Kribbella sp. NBC_01245: one gene and its partner. The protein of the gene in region 2 interacts with the protein of the main gene of each other region in a pairwise test. Links are inferred from orthologs where the notes say so. Each region holds a gene or a part of one and is shown on either strand. Other genes may lie near its edges.

Region 1 (7,109 bases), 5.4 Mb from region 2 along the record:
CCGCATCTCCGGCAAGAAGGGCGAGCGGATCGTCTTCATCCGTACGCTCATCTCCGGCAAGCAGGGCACCGAGCCCGGCCGGTCGATCGACACCGCGACCAACACCGGTCAATACCTGTAGCACCCGGCGATCGCCGGACAGTACGCCGTGCAGGGGCGTACTGTCCGGCGATCCGCTTTCCGGGCCTGTTTGGCGACGGTAAGCGCGGGGTTGGTCGGGGTCATCCCTGATGCCCGGTGCACCGTTGACGGCGTACCTTCCTCGCATGGCGACAGATGAGGCTCAGAAGGACCTGCGAGCCGCGATGGCAGCCCGGCAGGAGCTCGGTGCGGACTACGAGCCCGAGATCATCGACGCCTTCCTGGAGAAGGTCGACGCCCGGATCGCCGAGCGCGTCGCCGCCGTACCGGTCCCACAGCCGCAGTTGCCGCCCAAGGACGACCCGGGCGGCCTCGCCCTGGCCATCGTCTCGGTGGTAGCGGGTATCCCGATCACCGCGATCGCCGCCAACCAGGAGGGCACGATCGCCATCATCATCTGCTGGGGCGGCATCGTCGGCGTCAACCTCGCCCGCTCCATCAGCCGCTTCATGGGCCGCTGAGGCCCTAGCCGAGCTTGACCTCTAGACCGTTCGCGTCGTACGCGCGGAATTCGTCGTGGGCGTGCATGCGGTTCCGGTTGGCCGGCGTGCCCCAGACCGTGTAGGTGACCAGCGCGTAGCCGTTGGCGACGATCGGCGACTCGTACCAGTCCGAGGCGCCGTTGTCCCACGCACGCCGGGCCTGGAGCCGGGCGACCTTCGGCGGCACCCGGACGAAGCTGTCCGACCGCATCGTGGCGTATTCGGGGCGCTCCTTGTCCCACGCCTCCGCCAGCTTGTTCTTGCCGGCGCTCGCCTCCACCTTCTTCTTGGCGCCCACCATCAGCACCTCGCTCTCCTTGCGGCAGGAGGAGTCGGTCACGTAGTAGTACGCGTTGCCGACCGTGAAAAGCATGCCGACGGCCGGCTTGTTGAACCCGGCCATCGACGTGTACGAGTACATCCGGGCGTAGAGCACCTCGGCCTGCGCCCGCTTCTTGGTCGAGCCGTGCCAGTAGAGCAGGCACTTGTCCATGGCATTCGCGATGGCGGCCGCGTTGGCACGCCCCTTGTCGGTCGTGACCACGCGGCCGGCCTGCGCCTGTCCCGTCGTACTCGCCGGTGCGGGCTCGCCGTGCGTCCGCGCGCCGTGGACGGCCACGCCCACGCTCACGCCTGCGACCGCGGTGGCGGCCACCAGCGCGGGGGCCCAGCGTCGTGCGGCGGTCGGCTGGTGGACCGGCCGGGTCTGGTCGAGGATTCGGCGGCGCAGCCGGGCACGCGTGCCCGGCGGCAGCGGCGGAACGGGTGGCGGTTCGAGCTTGGTCATCAGGAGTTCTCCTCGAGCAGGGCGGCCTCCGAAACCAGCCCAGGCAGGCGGCGGCGGGCACGATGGATACGGGCTTTGACGGTTCCGTCCGGAACGCCGAGGGCGGCGGCCGTCTCGGCGATCGTCAGGCCGGCCCAGACCACCAGCTCGAGCGTGTGTCGCGCTCGTGGGCGGGCAGTTTGGCGAGGGCGCGCCGGACCTCGGACATCCGGCGCTCGTCGTCGAGCCGGCGAGCCACGTCGGCCGCTGGGTCAGGGGCGTCGGCGGGTGCCGATACGCGCTGGACCAGCGCTTTGAGGCGTTGCACGGCCCGGAAGTGGTTGCGGCATTCGTTCCCGGCGACGACGAGCAGCCAGCCGCGGGCCGACTCGCCGCGCAACGGGCCCGGATCGCGGCGCATCAGCCGCTGCCAGGTGCTGACGAAGGTGGTCTGCACGACGTCTTCGGCGATCGCCCACGACGCCGTACGCCGGAACGCGAAGGCGTGCACGTCGTCGGCGTACCGGTCGAAGAGTTCGCCGAGCGCCTGCTCGTCACCGGCGCGGATCCGGTTCCACAGCACGTCGTCGGGCGTTGGCGGATCGGTCGAGGTGCCGGGCTGGCTGGTGTCGGTCATCGAGGTCCTCACACAGGGGAGTGTCCGGACCCCCAGGTCAAGGTTGCACGAGCCGCGAGGTCACTCCGGCAAGACCGCTTTGGACCAGCTCTGGCCGCTCGGTGTCGAGCCCGAACAGGACCTCGTACCAAGGCCCGAGTCGGTGCCACGCGAGCGCCCGTCGCTTGACGTCTTGGTCCGGCTCGTACGACGCCGCGACCGCCTCGGCCACGATGGGTTCAGCGCCGTACAGGAGCCACGACAGGTCGAGCGCGGGATCCCCGATATGCGCGTCGGTCCAATCGATCACGCCGGTCACCGCGTCACCCGTGACGAGGATGTGGTCCGGCCCAAGGTCTCCGTGCACCAACTGCGCGTACGTCGCCTGAGCGATCTCCGCGAGTAGGTCCTCGCCACGCCGCCTGACGTCCTCCGGGAGCCTCGGGAGGACCTCTGCCGCCATACGAGCCTGTACGGCGCTCCGCTCGGCGTGAGCGGCCTCTGCGTCCTGTGCGCTGTGTTGGACGGCCTCGGCCGGGTCTACCGCGTGCAGGGCCCTGAGGAAGCTCCCGAGCGCCTTGCCGACAGGAGCGTCTTCGAGCGGCACACCCGGCAGCAGGCGGTGCCGGACACCAGTGGCCGTCAGCTCGGGCACAGGGACTGTTAGCGGGAGCTGCGGCGCAAGCCAGGGGAGTAGGGCCGCCTCAGCGAGTAGGCGCGGCACGACCTCGGGACGGCGTGGGTCGCGGTAGAGCCAGACGCCGTCGGTCCAGGCTTTGCTGTCCCAGCCGTTGTCCTGGATCGTCGCAAGTCCGTCGTCGGTCACCCGTCAGAGCATGGACCGGACGTAGTCGCCAAGCAACGCATTTGTGTCAGGCATGACCGGCCAGTCAGGGTCGTCCAGACGGGCTACGAGCTCCTTCGGGGACATCCAGGCGCCCCACTCGACTTCTTCCGGCTGGTGCCGTACAGGGCCATCCCAGACGCACTCGTAGAGGTACGCGTGGTACGCCGTGTTCTCGTCGGCGTAGTCGCCTTCCGGGAGCTTCACCAGGTCTACGCCGGTAATACCCAGCTCCTCGTCCAGCTCGCGCACCACCGCGTCGTACGGCTCCTCGCCGGCCGCGACGACACCTCCCGCGGCGAAGTCGTAGTGGTGCGGATAGACGTCCTTGGTCGGCGTACGACGGTGGACGTAGATCTGGCCATCGCTGTTACGAACGAGCACGCCGGTCGCGCAATGGCGAAGGTTTTCCCGCCGCATCACCGAGCGTGGTGCCGAACCCGTGACCACGCCGTTCTCGTCCACCAGAGCTACCAATTCGTCCATCTGGTCAGTGTTTCATCCACAGGCTGGGCGGAATCGCCAGCACGTGGGGGTCCTACCGCGTAGGCTCATTCGTATGAGTGTTCGGCGGATCATGGGGACCGAGACCGAGTTCGGCATCTCGGTGCCGGGGCAGCCCGGGGCCAACCCGATGCTGACCTCGAGCCAGGTGGTGAACGGCTATGCGCAGACGCAGCCGCTGGCCCGGAAGACGAGGTGGGACTTCGACGAGGAGCACCCGCTCCGGGACGCGCGCGGCTTCGACCTCAGCCGGGAGGTGGCCGACTCCAGCCAGCTCACCGATGAGGAGACGGGGCTGGCCAACGTCATCCTGACCAACGGCGCGCGGTTGTACGTCGACCACGCCCACCCGGAGTACTCGTCACCCGAGTGCACCAACCCGCGCGACGTGGTGGTGTGGGACAAGGCCGGCGAGCTCGTGATCATGGAGGGCGCTCGCCAGGCGCACCAACTGCCCGGGTCTCCGCGGATCAACCTGTACAAGAACAACACCGACAACAAGGGCGCGTCGTATGGCGCTCATGAGAACTACCTGATGCGCCGGTCGACGCCGTTCGCCTCGATCGTGCGGCACCTGACGCCGTTCTTCGTCAGCCGCCAGGTGGTCACCGGCGCCGGCCGCGTCGGCATCGGTCAGGACGGCAACAACCACGGTTTCCAGATCAGCCAGCGGGCCGACTACTTCGAGGTCGAGGTCGGGCTCGAGACCACGCTGAAGCGGCCGATCATCAACACCCGCGACGAGCCGCACGCGAATCCGGACCGGTATCGCCGCCTGCACGTCATCATCGGCGACGCGAACCTGTCCGAGATCTCGACCTACCTGAAGGTCGGCACCACCGCGCTGGTCCTCTCGATGATCGAGGAGGGCTGGCTGACCGCCGACCTCTCCGTCGACCGTCCGGTCACGGCGCTGCACGAGGTGAGCCACGACCCGAGCTGTACGCATCTGCTCACGCTCAAGGACGGCCGCAAACTGACTGCTGTCCAGCTCCAAATGGAGTATCTGGAGCAGGCCCGCAAGTACGTCGAGGACAGGTACGGCGACGACGCCGATCGTCAGACCCGCGACGTGCTGCAGCGCTGGGAGCGCGTGCTGGACCAGCTGTCGCTCGACCCGATGACGCTGTCCGACCAGCTCGACTGGGTCGCCAAGCTCAAGCTGCTCCAGTCGTACCGTGATCGCGACAACCTCGGCTGGGACGACTCCAAGCTGCACCTGGTCGACCTGCAGTATGCGGATCTCCGCCCGGACAAGGGCCTGTACTACCGCCTGGTCAAGAACGGGCGGATGCAGCGGCTGGTCTCCGACGAGGAGATCCGGATGGCCGTCACGCACCCGCCGACGGACACCAGGGCGTACTTCCGCGGTCGCTGCATGCAGAAGTACGCCGGCCAGGTGGCGGCCGCCTCGTGGGACTCCGTCATCTTCGATCTGCCCGGCCGGGAGTCGCTGCAACGCATCCCGACCCTCGACCCCCTGCGGGGTACGAAGGCGCATGTCGGGACCTTGCTGGACCAGTGCGACACCGCGAGTGACCTGGTTCGCACCATTACTGGGGGTGCCGCCGGGTAGGGTCGCTGTAGGAGGCCATTAGGAAGGCTTCCAGGTGTGGCCTAGGAGGTTGGCATGGCTAAGGACGGCGGGCAGCAACACAAGCAGACGAAGCGATCCGGCACGGAGGAAGAGGTCGCCGAGGTCACCGCGTCGGAGGAGGTCGCCGAGCGTAAAGAGCGGCTCGACGACGACGTGGATTCGATCCTCGACGAGATCGACGAGGTGCTGGAGGAGAACGCGGAGGAGTTCGTTCGCGGATTCGTCCAAAAGGGCGGGGAGTGAAGCACTAGATGACAACCGATGCCTTCGGCCGACTGCCGGAAGCCTTTCTGACCCCGGGCAACTCGTCGTTCGCGGACTTCCTGGCGGGGCATGCCCCCGACCTGTTGCCCGGGCGACGAGGCGTGCCCGCGGGTGATCTGTCCCAGCAGGTGCCGCACGGCACCACGATCGTCGCCGCCACCTTCGAGGGCGGCGTGGTGATGGCGGGCGACCGCCGCGCCACCATGGGCAACATCATCGCCCAGCGCGATATCGAGAAGGTGTTCCCCGCCGATGAGTACTCGGCCGTCGGCATCGCCGGTTCGGCCGGTCTCGCGGTGGAGATGGTGCGCCTGTTTCAGGTCGAGCTGGAGCACTACGAGAAGCTCGAGGGTGCCACCCTCAGCCTCGACGGCAAGGCGAACCGGCTCAGCGCGCTGATCCGGGGCAACCTGCCGATGGCGATGCAGGGCCTGACCGTCGTGCCACTGTTCGCCGGCTACGACCAGGACCTGAAGGGCGGCCGGATCTTCTCGTATGACCCGACCGGCGGTCGGTATGAGGAGCAGTCGTTCTACAGCGTCGGCTCGGGCTCGCTGTTCGCCCGCGGCTCGCTGAAGAAGCTGTACAAGGAGGGCCTGTCGGCCACCGACTGCGTGACGGCGACCATCCAGGCGCTGTACGACGCGGCGGACGACGACTCCGCGACCGGCGGCCCGGACCTGGCCCGGCGGATCTTCCCGGTGGTCGCCGTGGTCACCGGGGACGGTTACCGCCGGATGCCCGACGACGAGGTCGGTGGTCTCGTCGACACCATCGTCGGCGCGCGCCTGCAACGACCCGACGGCCCGGCCGCCTCCCTGACCTGATCCGGCCCTCGCGCCGCTTTGATTGATAGAGGACCTGAATGAGCGTTCCGTTCTACGTCTCACCCGAACAGCTGATGCGGGACCGGGCCGACTTCGCCCGCAAGGGCATCGCCAAGGGTCGCAGCGCGATCGCCCTGCAATATGCCGACGGCATCTTGTTCGTCGCGGAGAACCGTTCTCCCGCGCTGCACAAGGTGGCCGAGATCTACGACCGGATGGCCTTCGCGGCCGTCGGGCGCTACAACGAGTTCGAGAACCTGCGCATCGCCGGCGTGCGACTCGCCGACATGCGGGGCTACTCGTACGACCGGCGCGACGTCACCGGCCGTGCGTTGGCGAACGCGTATGCCCAGACCCTCGGCGCGATCTTCTCCTCGGGTGGGGAGAAGCCGCTGGAGGTCGAGATCCTGGTGGCCGAGGTCGGCGATACGGCCGCGGATGACCAGATCTACCGGCTGACCTACGACGGCTCGATCGCGGATGTGCGCGGTTATGCCGTCATGGGCGGTCCAGCCGAGCAGGTCGCGGACTACATCGGCGAGCACTACGCCGAGGGCATCTCCCTGGCCGGGGCGCTCCGGCTGGCGGTCGACGCCCTCGGTCACGACGGTACGGAGACCCGTCAGCTCACGCCGGACCAGATCGAGGTCGCCGTACTGGACCGGACCAGGAGCCAGGTGCGCAAGTTCAAGCGCATCTCGGACGAGACGCTGGCCCGGATCCTGGCCGAGTCCAAGCCCGACACGAGTTCGGCCGCCGAGACCTCCGACCACCACAAGCCGGAGGGCTACGAAAGCTCGTCTGACGTGTCCGGCTCTGGCGACACGGCTGGTGCGGCGGGTTCGGTGGACTCGGGTGAGGTCGAGGACGTGCCGATCGCGCCGCCGGTCGAGGACGACGACGCGCCGGTCGCGCCGCCGGTCGAGGACGACGACGCGCCGGTCGCGCCGCCGGAGGACCCGGACCGCCCTGCGTGAGCAACAACCCGATCGATCGGATTGACCCGATCGCCTGGGAACTGGTCGACGAGCGGCCGGCGTACGACGGGTTCCTCTCCGTCAAGGTGCG
Region 2 (7,141 bases):
ACCCCGCCAGCCCTTTGTCGGTCAACAGCGCCATCGCCGCATCCAAAATCGCCGACGTTGTAGCGGCATCCCGCGTCCGCCCACGCCCCCGTCGTACGGGCTCCTCGCTGTCCGCCACCCACCCATCATAAACGAGCCGCCCCGTATCGAAATTAAGGGTGGCGCGGGCACCTCTTTGCGTTCATTCGTCGGAATCCGCCCTCCTCCCGCCACCGACACCCGGTCAGCCGCAGCATCTGAAGGCGCAGAAGCAGGTCGGCTGATCGCACCTGGCCCCGACGGCTCAGCCCTGTCGGCGGCAGCATCTTCCAGTGCGAATTCTTCGCTGATCCGGAGGATCAATCGCTGCGTCGGACGGGCCACGGCACGATCGAACACCTCAACACCGCTACGCGGTACCCGGATTACCTGCCTACTCGCTGCCGCAGGCCCGCGCTCTGTTAGGGGTGGTTGCGGGTGAAGGCGTGGGAGAGGCCGAGGAGGGTGAGGAAGGGCTCGTGGTGGTCGACTTCGCGGCATTCGGCGAGTACGGCGGGGGCGAGGGCGCCGGTGGCGACGACGGTGACGGCCGAGCGGTCGATACCGAGCTCGGCGACGATGCGGGTGACGATGCCGTCGACCTGGCCGGCGAAACCGAAGACGGCGCCGGACTGCAACGCCTCGACCGTGTTCTTGGCGATCACCGCGCGGGGCCGGATCAGCTCGACCCGGCGCAACTGGGCCGCCGTACGGCCGAGGGCGTCAAGGGAAGTCTCGATCCCGGGAGCGATGGCGCCGCCGATGTAGGCGCCGGACTCGTTCACCACCTCGAACGTCGTGGCCGTGCCGAAGTCGACCACCACGCAGGGTCCGCCGTACAGCTTGACCGCGGCGAGGGCGTTCGCGATCCGGTCCGTACCGACCTCGCGCGGGTTGTCGACCAGGACCGGCAGGCCCGTCTTGACGCCCGGCTCGACCACCAGACCGGGCACGTCCGGGTAGTACCGCGCGACGACCTCGCGCAGCTCGTGCAACACGCTCGGCACGGCGGAACAGACGGCCACCCCGTCGATGACCGTCGCACCGAGGAGCCCGCCGAGCAGGACGGCCCACTCGTCCGCCGTACGACGGGGGTCCGTGCCGACCCACCAGTGCCGCCGGACCTCACCCTGGTCGAGTACGCCGACCAGGGTGCGGGTGTTCTCAACGGCGACGGCGAGCAACATCGTCAGGCGTCCCGCAGGTCCAACGCGATATCGAGCACCGGCGCCGAATGGGTCAGCGCGCCCACCGCGAGGTAGTCCACGCCGGTCTCGGCGACGGCCCGGGCGGTCGCGAGCGTGAGCCCACCGGAGGCTTCCAGCTTGGCCCGGCCGGCCACCTTCTCGACGGCGGCCCGGAGCTCGGGCACATCCATGTTGTCGAGCAGGATGAGGTCGGCTCCGGCCTCGACCGCGATGATCGCGTCCTCGACGGTGTCCACCTCGACCTCGACCGGCACGTCCGGGAAGGCCTTGCGCACCAGGGCGAACGCCTCCGCGACACCGCCGGCCGCGATCACGTGGTTGTCCTTGATCAGGGCAGCGTCGGACAGCGACATCCGGTGGTTCGACCCGCCACCGCAGCGCACGGCGTACTTCTCCAGGCTGCGCATCAACGGCATCGTCTTCCGGGTATCGCGAACGGCCGCGCCGGTGCCCTCGAGCTCTCGCACCCACAACGCCGTCTGGGTGGCGACACCCGAGAGGTGGCAGAGCAGGTTCAGCGCGGTCCGCTCGGCGGTGAGCAGCTGGCGGGTCTTGCCGGACACGGTCATCAGCACGTCACCGGTCGACACCTGGGTGCCGTCGGCAACCTTCTGCTCGACCTCGACATCGGGGTTGACCAGCTTCAGCACCAACGCCGCGACCTGCAGACCGGCCACCACTCCGTTGCTACGGGCAACAAAATCGCCGGTCGAGGTCTGGTCCGCGTCGATGGTGGCGGTGCTGGTCACATCGACGCCACCGGCGAGGTCTTCTTCCAGGGTGGCCCGGACGAGGTCCTCGACCCATTGCCTGTCGAGCGCGTCATCCATGGTTTCGTGTCTCCGCATCTGAGGGGAAGTCCCGGCGAGCGAAAGCCGTCACCGGGCGGGCTGCGTCATTCTGACCGGCCAGCGTGATGTCCAAACCGCCGAGCCAGGCCGAATCATCCCGGTCCGGGTGGTCTTCGCGCCAATGCGAGCCGCGGCTCTCCTCGCGCGCGTACGCCGCCGCGATCAGCGCCGACCCGACCGTGACCAGGTTCGTCGCCTCCCAGGCGGGCGTACCGGGCTCACCCGGCGTCTGCTCGATCAGCTTCGCCAACGCGGCCGCGGCCTCGGTCAGCCCGGGCGCGCTGCGGATCACGCCCGCGCCCATCGTCATCACACGCTGCAGTTCCGGTACGACGTCCGCGTCGGTCAAACCGGGCACGCGGTCGTCCGCGATCGGCTCGCGGAATTCCGGCAGCTCCTGCTCGAGCAGTACGGCGATGCGCCGGGCGAAGACGAGACCCTCGAGCAGGGAGTTCGACGCGAGCCGGTTGGCGCCGTGCACGCCCGTACACGCGACCTCTCCGCAGGCGTAGAGCCCGGGGATCGACGTACGACCGTGCAAGTCGGTCCAAACGCCGCCCGACGAGTAATGGCAGGCGGGCGCGACCGGGATCAGCTCGCGCACCGGGTCGATACCGTGCGAGCGGCACGACGCCAGGATGGTCGGGAAGCGCACACGCCATTTCTCGTCACCGAAGTGCCGGGCGTCGAGCAACATGTGGTCCTTGCCCGAGGCAAGCATCTGGCGCATGATCGCCTTCGCCACGATGTCCCGCGGTGCCAGGTCGGCCATCTCGTGCTGACCCTGCATGAACCGCTTGCCCTCGTGATCGACGAGTACGGCGCCCTCACCGCGAACCGCCTCGGAAACCAGCGGCTGCTGGCCTTTCGCGCTTTTGCCGAGCCACAACACGGTCGGGTGGAACTGCACGAACTCCAGATCGCGGACCTTCGCGCCGGCCCTCAAAGCCAAGGCCATCCCGTCACCGGTGGAAACGCTCGGGTTGGTGGTGGCCGCGTAGATCTGGCCCATCCCACCGGACGCGAGAATGACCGCCCGCGCGCGGATCGCGCCAACGCCGTCGAGCTGGCCCTCGCCCATCACGTGCAGAGTGACTCCGGCGACGGCGCCGTCCGCCGCCTTGAGCAGATCGAGAACGAGGGCGTGCTCGATGATGCGGATATCGTCGGCGCGAGTGACAGCGGCGACCAGGGCTCGCTCGATCTCGGCGCCGGTCGCGTCCCCACCCGCGTGCGCGATCCGGTTGCGGTGGTGACCGCCTTCGCGAGTCAGCGACAACACGCCCGCGGCCGACTCGTCGAACCGCGCGCCCAGGTCGATCAGCTCCTGCACAGCGGCCGGGCCTTCGGTCACGAGCGTGCGGACAGCCTCCACGTCGCACAGGCCCGCACCGGCGACGAGCGTGTCCTGGAGATGGTCCTCTGGGGTATCCCCCGGACCCATCGCCGCCGCGATCCCGCCCTGCGCCCACTGGGTGGAACCCGACGCGATCACGTCCTTCGTCACCACCAGCACCGAGCCGATCGACCGCAGCCGCAACGCCGCCGTCAACCCGGCGACCCCCGACCCGATCACAACGAAGTCGGCGGCATCGGTCCACCCCGGAGCCGGCGCAGCCAACCTCTGAGGCACGGCAGCAGCAATCATCCCGCGACGGTATCTCTTTGCGTTCATTCGCCGGAATCCGCCCTCTCCTGTATGCCTACCTGTGCGAGCAAGCGGTCACCAGAGGGCGGATTCCGGCGAATGAACGCAAAGAGATCAGGGGTCAGCGGAGGGTTACGGCCATGTTGTCGATTAGGCGGGTGCCGCCGACGCGGGCGGCTACGAGCATGCGGGCTTCGCCGGGGCCGACGACCGGGCCGAGGTCGGGCGCGCGGAGGGCGAAGTAGTCGACCTCGACGCCCTTGGCCGCGTTCAGCTCGTCCCGGGCGGCCTTGAGCACCGCCTCCGGACCAAATCCCCCGGCTTTGGCGCCCGCGTTCAAGGCGCGATGCAGCACCAGCGCCTCACGCCGTTCGTCCTCGTCGAGATAGCGGTTCCGCGATGACAACGCGAGTCCGTCCGGCTCTCGCACGGTCGGCACCCCGATGATGTCGACGCCGAAGTCCAGGTCGGCCACCATCTCGCGGATCAGCGTCAACTGCTGGTAGTCCTTCTCCCCGAACAGCGCGATATCCGGCGCGGTCAGGTGCAGCAGCTTCGACACCACCGTCAGCATGCCGCCGAAATGCCCGGGCCGGAACGTGCCCTCGAGCTCGTCCGCCAACGGCCCGGGATGCACGGTGATCGACGGCTCAGTCGGGTAGAGCTCCTCGCGGGACGGGTTGAAGACCAGGTCGACGCCCTCGTTCTTGGCGACGGCCAAGTCACTCGCGAGGGTGCGCGGATAGCGTTCGAAATCCTCGGACGGCCCGAACTGCAGCGGGTTGACGAAGATCGTCAGCACCACGCTGCCCTCGGGTCCGACTCGCTCGCGCGCATCGGCCAGCAACGCCGCGTGCCCGTCGTGCAGCGCGCCCATCGTCATCACGACCGCGCGGGGCCGGACCGCCGTGGCGGCCCTCAGTTCGGCTTTCGTCTGGGTGAGCCTCACAGTGCCGCCTCCCGTCCGAGGTTTGCCACCAGTACGGCGCGAAGCCGCTCCGCCGCGCTCGCGTCGATCCGCCCGTCCGCGGCGACCAACTCCACGGTCGCACGGGCCAGCGCGACGTACGCGGGAACCGTGTCCGGAGGTAGTGCCGTCAGGTGCGCTTCGACCGTGCCGGCATCGCCCCGGGCGACTGGCCCCGTGAGCGCATCATGACCGGAGCTCAGGGCATTGTCGAGAGTGGCCCGCAGCAGTGGCCGCATTGTTGCGGACGGATCGGTCACGCCGGCCGCGCGGAGCACCTCGAACGACTGGGCCAGCAGCGTGACCAGATGGTTCGCGCCGTGCACGACCCCCGCGTGGTACGTCGCACGCTGGTCCTCGGCGACCCACTGGACGCCCGCACCGAGGTCCTTCACCAGGCGCTCTACGAACGGCCGGGCCTCATCCGGCGCGGTCGCGGTGAACGTCACCTCCGAAAGGTCCGGCACCGACGTACCCGTGAAGGTCATCGGCGGATGCAGCGCGATCGGGATCCCCCCGGCCGCCTTCAACGGGGCCGTCCCAAAAGCGCCAGACAGGTGTACGACGTACCGCTCGGGCCTTGGTTCGAGCTGGGCCGCGACCGTCGCGATCGCCTCGTCCGGGACGGCCAGGATCAGCACGTCGGAGATGGCGTCGAGCTCGTCGAGAGGCCGGATGGGGATGCCCGGGAGGAGCCGGGCGGCGCGCTCGGCCGAGGCCGGGGTGCGCGCGGTGATGCCGGTGAGGCGGTACCCGGCGGCGGTCAGGGCCGGCCCGATGGCGGTCCCTGCGCGGCCGGCACCGATGATGCCGATGCTTTCCATACCTGCCCTTACGTTCCAGTCCCGTGGCGGGTACCAGACGGATCGTGCGGTTGGACCTACCTTACTTGGCGCCTTAGACCTTGAAGCCCGGGCCGTTGCTCTGGGGACCGGTGACCTTGCCCGGCAGGTCGGCGATCAGGAGTTCGCGGATCTGGTCGACGGTCGGGCCGGTCAGGGCGGTGATGCGGACGGCCTGGCGGGCGATCGTGTCCTCGAACACGTTCCGGACCTGGCGGCCGTTGCCGAACCCGTGCTCCCGGCGCAACGGCGCGAGCAACTGCCCCACCCGCTCGCTGATGCCGGGCTCCAGGCTGTACCCGGCCTCGGTCGCGATCTTGGTGAAGATCATCCCGAGCTCCTCGACCGAGTAATCCGGGAACTCGAGCCGCGTCGGCACCCGCGAGCGCAAGCCACTGTTCGCGTCGAGCAACTCCTCCATCTCGAAGGTGTAGCCGGCGAGTACGACGATGAGGTCGTCGCGGTACTCCTCCATCAACTGGAGCAGCGTCGCGATCGCCTCCGCGCCGTACGAGTGGGAGTCGTACAACGCGTACGCCTCGTCGATGAACAGCACCCCACCGAGGGCCTTCTCGACCACCTTGCGCACCCTTGGCGCGGTCTGGCCGAGGTACTCCGCGATGAGGTCGCCACGGCTGACCTCGACGAGCTGGCCCGTGCCGAGCAGGCCGAGATCCCGGTAGATGCCCGCGATCAACCGCGCCACGGTCGTCTTGCCGGTGCCGGGATTGCCGAGGAAGACCATGTGCCGCGATCGCGTCGACGGCCGCAGCCCGGCCTTGATCCGCAGCACTTCCGCCTCGGCCTCGGCGGACAAGCGCCGTACGACCTCCTTCACGTCGGTCAGACCGATCAGGCCGTCGAGGGCGGTGAGCGGATCGACCTGCGGTACGACACCACCGGTCGCGAGCGCCGTCGACTCGACCGTCGGGAGATCGGCCGCGACGATCTGGCGGATCTCCGCCGGTGTCGGCGCCTCGCTACCCGCGACGCGAACGGCCTGCCGGGTGGCGATCTGCTCCAGCAGTGAGCGAACAGCGCGGGCGTTTCCGAAACCAGGGGCCCTGGGCAACCTTCTCAGGGTGGCCGCGACGCGGTCGGAAATCCCGTCCGCCAAGGTGAATCCGGCCTCGCTTACCAGGTGCAGGAAGATCCGGTGCAACTCGTCATCGGAGTAGTCCGGGAAGGCCAGCGTCACCGGCAGGCGCGACCGCAACCCCGGGTTGGCGTCGAGTAGTGCAGTCATCTCGCGCGGATAGCCGGCCAGTACGACGACCAGGTCGTCGCGATGATCCTCCATCAGCTTGATCAGGATGGCGATCGCCTCGTGGCCGAAGTCCTTCTCCGACTCGCTGAACAACGCGTACGCCTCGTCGATGAACAGCACGCCACCGAGCGCGCGCTGGACGGCCTGCTCGACCTTGGGCGCGGTCTCACCGATGAAGCGGCCGATCAGGTCGGCCCGGCTGACCTCGACGAGATGACCCGATGACAACAACCCGAGGTCCTTGTAGATCGCGGCCAGTAGCCGGGCCACGGTGGTCTTGCCGGTGCCCGCATTCCCGGTGAAGACGAGGTGGCCCGGCCGGGAGCCGACCGCCATGCCC

The links. Proteins that work in one complex are often made in the same cells at the same time.
Region 1: the proteins of panC (region 2) and OG394_RS05505 interact in binary tests that used the Escherichia coli proteins (3 or more experiments, as listed by UniProt). The link is inferred for Kribbella sp. NBC_01245 from one-to-one orthologs.

The regions. Positions count from the first base shown.
Region 1 is NZ_CP108487.1:1,290,573-1,297,681, forward strand. The notes cover bases 1,586-4,502. They hold OG394_RS05505 (NUDIX hydrolase), read right to left. Parts: upstream 3,336-4,502; coding sequence 2,835-3,335; downstream 1,586-2,834. Other genes in these bases: OG394_RS05495 (RNA polymerase sigma factor), read right to left, coding at 1,586-2,026; OG394_RS05500 (phosphotransferase), read right to left, coding at 2,064-2,831; dop (depupylase/deamidase Dop), read left to right, coding at 3,409-4,502. Outside these bases: arc (proteasome ATPase), read left to right, coding at 1-121; OG394_RS05480 (hypothetical protein), read left to right, coding at 267-602; OG394_RS05485 (hypothetical protein), read right to left, coding at 607-1,410; OG394_RS05490 (RNA polymerase sigma factor), read right to left, coding at 1,410-1,553; more of OG394_RS05495, read right to left, coding at 1,535-1,585; more of dop, read left to right, coding at 4,503-4,929; OG394_RS05515 (ubiquitin-like protein Pup), read left to right, coding at 4,984-5,193; prcB (proteasome subunit beta), read left to right, coding at 5,202-6,041; prcA (proteasome subunit alpha), read left to right, coding at 6,080-7,018; OG394_RS05530 (NUDIX hydrolase), read left to right, coding at 7,015-7,109.
Region 2 is NZ_CP108487.1:6,676,713-6,683,853, reverse strand. What follows is about bases 2,761-5,709. They hold panC (pantoate--beta-alanine ligase), read right to left. Parts: upstream 4,675-5,709; coding sequence 3,847-4,674; downstream 2,761-3,846. Other genes in these bases: OG394_RS30480 (AAA family ATPase), read right to left, coding at 5,590-5,709; OG394_RS30495 (L-aspartate oxidase), read right to left, coding at 2,761-3,725. Outside these bases: OG394_RS30510 (TetR/AcrR family transcriptional regulator), read right to left, coding at 1-118; OG394_RS30505 (type III pantothenate kinase), read right to left, coding at 441-1,205; nadC (carboxylating nicotinate-nucleotide diphosphorylase), read right to left, coding at 1,208-2,056; more of OG394_RS30495, read right to left, coding at 2,049-2,760; more of OG394_RS30480, read right to left, coding at 5,710-7,141. UniProt on the Escherichia coli protein: Catalyzes the condensation of pantoate with beta-alanine in an ATP-dependent reaction via a pantoyl-adenylate intermediate.